2 regions of the Kitasatospora sp. NPDC057965 genome follow, and region 1 is predicted to be linked to the other one. Evidence: riboswitches for the same ligand, from Rfam matches in the RefSeq annotation. Region 1 holds a riboswitch; the other holds the start of a gene.
The links. Region 1 has a riboswitch for thiamine pyrophosphate ahead of ACFVVU_RS07660 (purine-cytosine permease family protein). Riboswitches for the same ligand answer to the same signal wherever they lie in the genome.

Region 2: another riboswitch for thiamine pyrophosphate. It lies ahead of thiC (phosphomethylpyrimidine synthase ThiC); the one in region 1 lies ahead of ACFVVU_RS07660 (purine-cytosine permease family protein).

The regions. Positions count from the first base shown of each region.
Region 1 covers NZ_JBHVPZ010000004.1:410,859-414,855, forward strand. Annotated here, with positions in the region: gene ACFVVU_RS07655 (glycerophosphodiester phosphodiesterase family protein) at 1-565, opposite strand, end outside; gene ACFVVU_RS07660 (purine-cytosine permease family protein) at 673-2,139, opposite strand; TPP riboswitch at 2,133-2,280, opposite strand; gene ACFVVU_RS07665 (S1C family serine protease) at 2,463-3,997, shown strand, end outside.
Region 2 covers NZ_JBHVPZ010000004.1:186,819-190,815, reverse strand. Annotated here, with positions in the region: gene ACFVVU_RS06685 (flotillin family protein) at 1-888, opposite strand, end outside; gene ACFVVU_RS06680 (hypothetical protein) at 1,014-1,220, opposite strand; TPP riboswitch at 1,383-1,517, shown strand; gene thiC (phosphomethylpyrimidine synthase ThiC) at 1,513-3,345, shown strand; gene ACFVVU_RS06670 (hypothetical protein) at 3,442-3,738, shown strand.

The DNA.
Region 1 (3,997 bases):
GCGCGGCGGCCGCCACCCGGGCCAGCGCGAGCGAGGAGAAGCTCATGATCCGGGCGTTGACGCCGTGGCCGCCCGCGCCCGCGTCGCCGCCGCCCGCGCCGCCGATCCCGAACCGGTCCAGCACCCGCAGCAGCTCGGACTCCACCCGGCCGCGGAACCGCACCGGGTGCTTGGTCTCGATCGCGAGGTCCACCGGACGCCCGCAGTCCACCACCAGCTCCAGCAGGCTCTCCAGCCGCAGCACCCCGCGCAGCTCCGGGTCCTCGCTCGGCCGGCCGGTCTTCCAGGCGCCGAAGTCGTGCGCCTCCAGCTCGGCCAGGGTCATCGCGGACACCGTGCCCCGGCCGTCCGAGACCCGGCCGATCCGCCGGTCGTGCACGCAGACCAGCTGCCCGTCGGCGGTCACCCGCACGTCGCACTCCAGGGCGTCCGCCCCCTCGGTGAGCGCCTGGCGGTAGGCGGCGAGGGTGTGCTCGGGAAGGGCGTACGAGGAACCGCGGTGGGCGATCACCTGGACGGGCGGTGCGGTGCGGGCCGTCGCGGGCGAGACATCAGGGCTGGTCACGCCCTACACGATAGGCCGCGCAAGTGACACGGAGGCGAAGACGGTCCCAACCCGGGGGGCCGTCTTCGCCTCCGTGTCCGCCTCCGCGCCCGCGGCTGCGGAGCGGGTCAGCGCGCGACGGCGCCGCGGGCCCGGGTGAACGGGGTGAGCGCCCAGGTGGCCAGGGCCGGCACCAGGAAGCCGAACAGCGAGGCCGAGGTCCACTCCTGCGGGGTGAAGTGCAGCGCCTCCTGCGCGGAGGTCCAGAGGTCCGTCCACCAGCCGGCCACCGCGGTCGGCGCGATCAGCTGGTAGGTGGCGAAGCCCAGCGCCCACGGCAGCAGCATCAGCCAGCGGGACGGGGCGTCGGCGGAGAGGTCCCAGCCGCGCCGCCCGGCGCCGAGGAAGTAGTCGACCGCCAGCACCGCGAACATCGGCACGAAGACCGAGCCGATCAGCCCCAGGAAGGCGTAGTAGGAGTCGGTGAACGCGGTGATCTGCAGCGCGAGCACGGTGATCAGCACACCGGTGCCGCCCGTCAGCACCCGGCGGTCGACCTTCGGCAGCAGGTTGTGGATCGACATCGCGGTCGAGTAGACGTTGGCGAAGGACTGGTCGGTCTCGCGCAGCACCAGCACCAGCAGGAACAGCCAGCCGGCCCAGACGCCCAGGAAGGAGTCGAAGATCCGCTCCGGGTTCCCGTCCGCCTGCAGCAGCGCCATCAGCCCGAGCACGTAGCACCAGACCTGGGCCATCGTGTAGCCGGAGAAGCTGCCCCAGAACGCCGAGCGCGGGGTGCGCGAGTGCCGGGTGTAGTCGGCGGCGAGCGGCACGAACGAGATCGACACCGCGATCATCGCGTCCGTCGCCCGCAGGAAGCCGTGCCAGTTGCCGGCGCCCGGGTCCGGTACGCCGTGCCGGCCGAGCTGGACGGTGAAGTACACCATCGCGACCGCCACCGCGGCGGCGACGAAGCGGCGCAGCACCGCGATGGCGCCGAGCGGCCAGATGGTCAGCGCGGTGGTCAGCGCGCCGGCCAGCACCACGAAGACCCAGCGGTAGCCCTCGGTACCGGTCACCGTCTGCGCGCCGAGCGCGATCGTCAGCAGCTCGTAGACGCCCCAGCCGATGCACTGGACGATGTTGAGCACCGTCGGCACGTAGGACAGCCGGGTGCCGAACAGGCCGCGCAGGTTCGCCATGGCGGGCGCGCCGGTCCGCGCGCCGATCAGCGCGGCCACGCCGAGCATCGCGGTGCCGACCACGGTGCCGACCGCGATCGCGGTCACCGCGGCGGCCAGCGACAGCTCCTCGCCCTTGGCGCCGAGCACGGTCGCGGCGGTGGTGAAGCCGATCAGCGAGACGCCGAGGTTCATCCAGAGCGCGAAGTGGTCGCGGAAGCCGAGGGTGCGGGGCGGCTCGGTGTCCAGCACCAGCGGCGCCTCGGTGCGGGCCGGGGGCTCCAGGACGGCGGTGGCCGTCCGCGCGGTGTCCCCGTCGGGGGAACCGGGGGCGGTGCCCGCGGCGTCCTGCGGCGGGGGGACGTTCCGGGACGCGGGCGCGCCGGAGGACGAGGATGACGAAGCGGACGGCATGGCCGATCTCTCCCTACGCCGGCATTACCCGGACAGGTTCCGGCGGTCTGCGCCCCCTCGACGGCCGCCCACGAGGTCCGTGGCGTACGGTCGACCGGCGCACTCTCAGCCTGGTCGGTCCAAGCTCCCGCGTGTCAGTTCGGAGCGACAGGCTAGTCGCCGTCGGGGGGAACGCCAAGACGGGTCGTGTCGGGTACGGCGCTTCGGCGGCCGTCTGGCCCGGCTAAGGATTCTTATGAGTTCTTCAGAAGGGTCCTTACGGCAATCGAATCGGGTGTGCGAAAAACTATGGTTGTTGGTCCTGTCAGCTATGGAGGTCGTCCGTGAGCACCGAGCGCGAGGTTGGGTCCACCGGGCCGCAGGGGGAGCAGCCCTCCGGCGGCCAGGGGGTGGTGGGTTCCGCTTCTGACGGTCCGGCGCAGCAGTCTGCGGCCGGCCCCGCCCCCGCCCCCGCAGCGACGCCCGCAGTCGACCAGCCGTCCCAGCCGCCCGCCGAGGGGGGTTCCGGCGGGTTCACGCCCACGCTGGCGTTCGGCAAGGTCGGCGCCCCGGAGGCGCCCGCCGCGCCGGCCCCGGCCCCGGCCGCCGAGCCCGGGTACCTGGACGCGCCGCCGCCGGTCCTGCCGCCCGCCGCGCCCGCGGCCCCGGCCGCCCCGGTCGCTCAGGCCGCCGCGCCGTACGGCGACAACCCGTACGCCACCCCGGCCCCGGGCACGCCGGTGCCCCCGGCGCCCGTCGCGCACGACCCGTTCGCCGCCCCGGGGGCCCCGCAGGCCCCGGGCGCGACCGGCCAGCACCACCACCCGTTCGGCGCCGGCCAGCCGCTCGGCGGCTGGGGCGCCGCCCACGACATCACCCCGGGCGCGCCCGGGGCCCCCGGCGGTCCCGGCGGCCCGCTCGGCTACCCGGGCGAGTACCCCGGCGCGCCGGTCCCCGGCGGCCCGCGCAAGAAGCGCGGCGGCCTGATCGCCCTGGTCGCGGCCGTCGCCCTGGTGGCCGGCGTGGCCGGCGGCGCGGTCGGCGTGTCCGTCGCGGACCGCGACGGCAAGTCGGTGAGCGCCAAGGCCGACCGCAGCTCCACCACCGTCCAGGCCAACAACACCCAGAAGAACGAGCCCGCCCCGGGCTCGGTCGCCGGCATCGCGCAGAAGGCGCTGCCCAGCGTCGTCACCATCAAGGCCCAGGGCAACGGCGAGTCCGGCACCGGCACCGGCTTCGTCTTCGACACCGAGGGCCACATCCTCACCAACAACCACGTGGTCGCGCCCGCTTCCAGCGGTGGCAAGCTGACCGTCAAGTTCGCCGACGGCAGCTCCTACGGCGCCTCCGTGCTGGGCCGCGCCGAGGGCTACGACGTCGCCGTCATCAAGCTCGACAACCCGCCCAAGGAAAAGCTGACGCCGCTTCCGCTGGCCGACTCCGACAAGGTCAACGTCGGCGACTCCACCATCGCCATCGGTGCCCCGTACGGCCTGGAGTCCACCGTCACCACCGGCATCGTCAGCGCCAAGGACCGCCCGGTCGCCTCCGGCGACGAGACCGGCGCGCAGGCCTCCTACATGAACGCGCTGCAGACCGACGCCTCCATCAACCCCGGCAACTCCGGCGGCCCGCTGCTGGACTCCGCCGGCGGCGTGATCGGCATCAACTCGGCGATCCAGTCCAACGCCTCCAGCAACGGCCGGGCCGGCTCCATCGGCCTGGGCTTCGCGATCCCGATCAACCAGGCCAAGTGGGTCGCCGACACCCTGATCAAGACCGGCAAGCCGGTCTACGCCAAGCTCGACGTCCTGCGCAACGACGACTACAAGGGCGACGGCGCGCAGATCCAGACCCGCGACGTCCAGGGCCAGCCGGC
Region 2 (3,997 bases), 220 kb from region 1:
CGCGCGGGCGTCGGCGGGTTTGCGCACGTCGATCTGCAGCTGCTGCTCCTTGCGCTGTGCCTCCAACTCGGCGACCCGGGTCTCCTGGACCACCACCTGCTGCCGGGCGGCGGCGTCGGCCAGCGGTCCGGCCTGTCGGGCGCGGGCGGTGGCGGTGTCCATCTCGGCCTGGTACGAGGACTGCTGGATCTCGCTGTTGCGGGTCGCCTCGGCCTTGCGGGCGGCCGCCTCCTGCTCGGCCTCGGTGGCCAGCCGGTCCGCCTCGGCCTGGGCGATCCTGGCGTCCCGCTGGACGGCGGCGGCGTGCGGGATGGCGAGGTTCTTGATGTAGCCGGTCGGGTCGATGATCTCCTGGATCTGCAGGGTGTCGATGATCAGCCCGAGCTTCTCCATCTCCAGCCCGGAGGCGGCCCGGGTCTCGCCGGTGAGCCGCTCGCGGTCGCGGATCATGTCCTCGACGGTGAGCCCGCCGACGATCGAGCGCAGGTGGCCGGCGAAGACGTTGTGCACGCGCTGGCTGATCAGCTTCTGCTGGTCCAGGAAACGGCGGGCGGCGTTGGCGATCGAGACGTCGTCGTCGCCGACCTTGAAGATCACCACGCCCTTCACCCGGACCGGGATGCCCTGCGTGGTGACGCACTCGACGTTCAGTTCCGCCTCGTTGAGGTCCAGCGAGAGCCGCCGGACCCCCTGCAGGCCGGGGGTGACGAGGGTGCCGCGCCCGGTGACGATCCGGAAGCCCAGACCGTCGCCGACCCCCTCGGTGCGGTGCCGGGAGCCGGAGATGATGAGCGCCTCGTTCGGCTCGGCCACCCGCCACATGAGTTTGAAGAGCGTGACCCCGATGATCAGTGCCGCGACGGCTGCCCCGGCGATGATGAGTCCCATGGTTCAACTCCCCCTTCGAGCGCAGGAGATGCGCCGAGTCGGATTGTCCGCCCCGGCCGATCCGGGGGAAAGGGAAGTGACATGACTGGCCGTCACAAGGTCGTCACCGGAGGGTCATCGGCGTGTCACGGCCCGATCGGCGCCACGTACACCGTCCTCGGCGGCTGGTACTCGATCACCACCACCGGTGTGCCGACCGTCAGTCGCTCGCCCGGCACCGCCAGGTAGGCGAGGAACGCCTCGGTGCCCTGACGCTCCGGCACGTGCACCATCACCTCGCCGACCAGCCCCGCGCCAACCGCCCCGGTGACCCGCCCCGTGCTCCCGACCACGCCGGCCTCCTCGCCTCGTCCGCTACGGAGCCAGTCTGCCCGCAGCGGCGGCTACGCGCCCCCCGTTCACCGTCCGGACCTCGACGTTCCCCCTCCCGGACCCGCTCTGGACCTCCGGCGATCGGCTCGCTACGGTGTTGGACGTCATGCGCGGGCAACACCGCCTGCGGACGCGGGAGCTCGGAGCACCGGGCTGAGAGGGCGCTGAACGGGACGTCGACGGACGGACCGGCGGCTGCGTCGACCGCAGGAACCTGACCGGGTAATGCCGGCGTAGGGAGTTTGAGGTCCGATGACCAGCTTTGAGGCACAGCCGCAGTCTGCCCGGCCCCGGTCCGGCCCCGAGGGCGCCGTCACCAGCGCGGGCAGCGGCTACCCGGCCCCGGCCTGGCGCAAGGCCCACCGCGAGGGGTCCCGCCCCGATCTGCGCGTGCCGTACCGCGAGGTCGTGCTCACCAACGGGAAGACCGTCCCGCTGTACGACACCTCCGGGCCGTACACCGACCCGGACTACGAGCCCGACGTGCGGCGCGGCCTGCCCGCCCTGCGCGAGGCCTGGATCCGTCAGCGCGGCGACGTCGAGGAGTACGACGGCCGCGAGGCGCGCCCCGAGGACGACGGCATCCGCCACACCTCGCCGCGCGGCGGCGACCTGCGCAACCTCGACGCGGTCTTCCCCGGCCGCCCGCGCCGCCCGCTGCGCGGCCGCGACGGAGCCGCCGTCACCCAGCTCGGGTACGCCAAGCGCGGCGTCGTCACGCCCGAGATGGAGTTCGTCGCCCTGCGCGAGGGCCTGGCGCCCGAGTTCGTCCGCGACGAGGTCGCCCGCGGCCGCGCCGTCATCCCGGTCAACGTGAACCACCCCGAGGTCGAGCCGGCGATCATCGGCACCAACTTCCTGGTGAAGATCAACGCCAACATCGGCAACTCCGCCGTCACCTCCTCGATCGAGGAGGAGGTGGAGAAGATGACCTGGGCCACCCGCTGGGGGGCCGACACCGTCATGGACCTCTCCACCGGCCGCAACATCCACACCACCCGCGAGTGGATCCTGCGCAACTCCCCCGTGCCGATCGGCACCGTGCCGCTCTACCAGGCGCTGGAGAAGGTCGACGGCAAGGCCGAGGAGCTGAGCTGGGAGGTCTACCGCGACACGATCATCGAGCAGTGCGAGCAGGGCGTCGACTACATGACCGTGCACGCCGGCGTGCTGCTGCGCTACGTGCCGCTGACCGCCCGCCGCAAGACCGGCATCGTCTCGCGCGGCGGCTCGATCATGGCCGCCTGGTGCCTGGCGCACCACCGGGAGAACTTCCTCTACACCAACTTCGAGGAACTCTGCGACATCCTCGCCCGCTACGACGTCACCTTCTCCCTCGGTGACGGCCTGCGCCCCGGCTCGATCGCCGACGCCAACGACGAGGCCCAGTTCGCCGAACTGCAGACCCTCGGCGAGCTGGGCCGGATCGCCCGCGCCAGGGACGTCCAGGTGATGATCGAGGGCCCGGGCCACGTCCCGATGCACAAGATCAAGGAGAACATGGATCTCCAGAAGGAGATCTGCGACGAGGCCCCCTTCTACACCCTGGGCCCGCTCACCACCGACGTCGCGCCCGGCTACGACCACATCACCTCGGGCATCGGCGCGGCGATGATCGCCTGGTGGGGCACCGCGATGCTCTGTTACGTCACCCCCAAGGAGCACCTGGGCCTGCCCAACCGCGACGACGTGAAGACCGGCGTCATCACCTACAAGATCGCCGCCCACGCCGCCGACCTCGCCAAGGGCCACCCCGGCGCCCAGGCCTGGGACGACGCCCTCTCCGACGCCCGCTTCGAGTTCCGCTGGGAGGACCAGTTCAACCTGGCCCTCGACCCGGAGACGGCCCGCGCCTTCCACGACGAGACCCTCCCCGCCGAGCCCGCCAAGACCGCCCACTTCTGCTCGATGTGCGGCCCGAAGTTCTGCTCGATGAAGATCAGTCAGAAGATCCGCGACGAGCACGGCGACGGCTCCACCGCCGTCGAGTCCGGCTACGACGCCGAGGCCGAGGCCGGCATGCAGGCCATGTCCGAGGAGTTCAAGGCCCACGGCAACAAGGTCTACCTCCCTCTCGCGGACTGACACACCACACCCGAGCGCCGTCCCGACCGACGCGGGACGGCGCTCGGCTCAGGATCCCCCGGTGTTTGGTGGAAGGCGTCGTCCTATGTTCGGCCCGTGACGCTCTACTTCGACCCGGGGCCGGTACTCGGCGAGGACCGTGAAGTGTTCCGAGGCCGCTGGGAGGACTGCCTCTGGCTCAACGTTTCCGGACCCCTCTACGGAGGTGAGACCGACACCTGCCGAACAGGCCGGATCACGCAGTACCTCTCCGACCACGACTGGGCCAGTATCGACTGGGCAGAGCAAGGGGTGGCGGAGGCGGTCCGGGACTACGAGTCCTACATGGCTGGCGGTCTTGCGACGGACCTGCGGGTCTATCTCTACTGGCTGGAGGAGGGGACAACCGGGTGAGCGAAGTGGCCTTGAAAATATCGTCCATGAGGAATCCCTCGGAGCAGGTTCGACGCGTGCTTGAATCGCTCGGAGATGAAGTCTGATAGGGGATGAACGTGACCCGAGGCGGCAGAATTCGGCGCTTTGGGTTTCTGCGACAAGTCCGTGAACGCCAAGTGTGCCGTCGAGGCCCTGGCTAGCTGCGGGCCGAGTCCGGGGAGTTCGCCGAGCAAGGCGACCGGGTCTACCTCCTGCTCGCCGACTGATCCGACCTTCA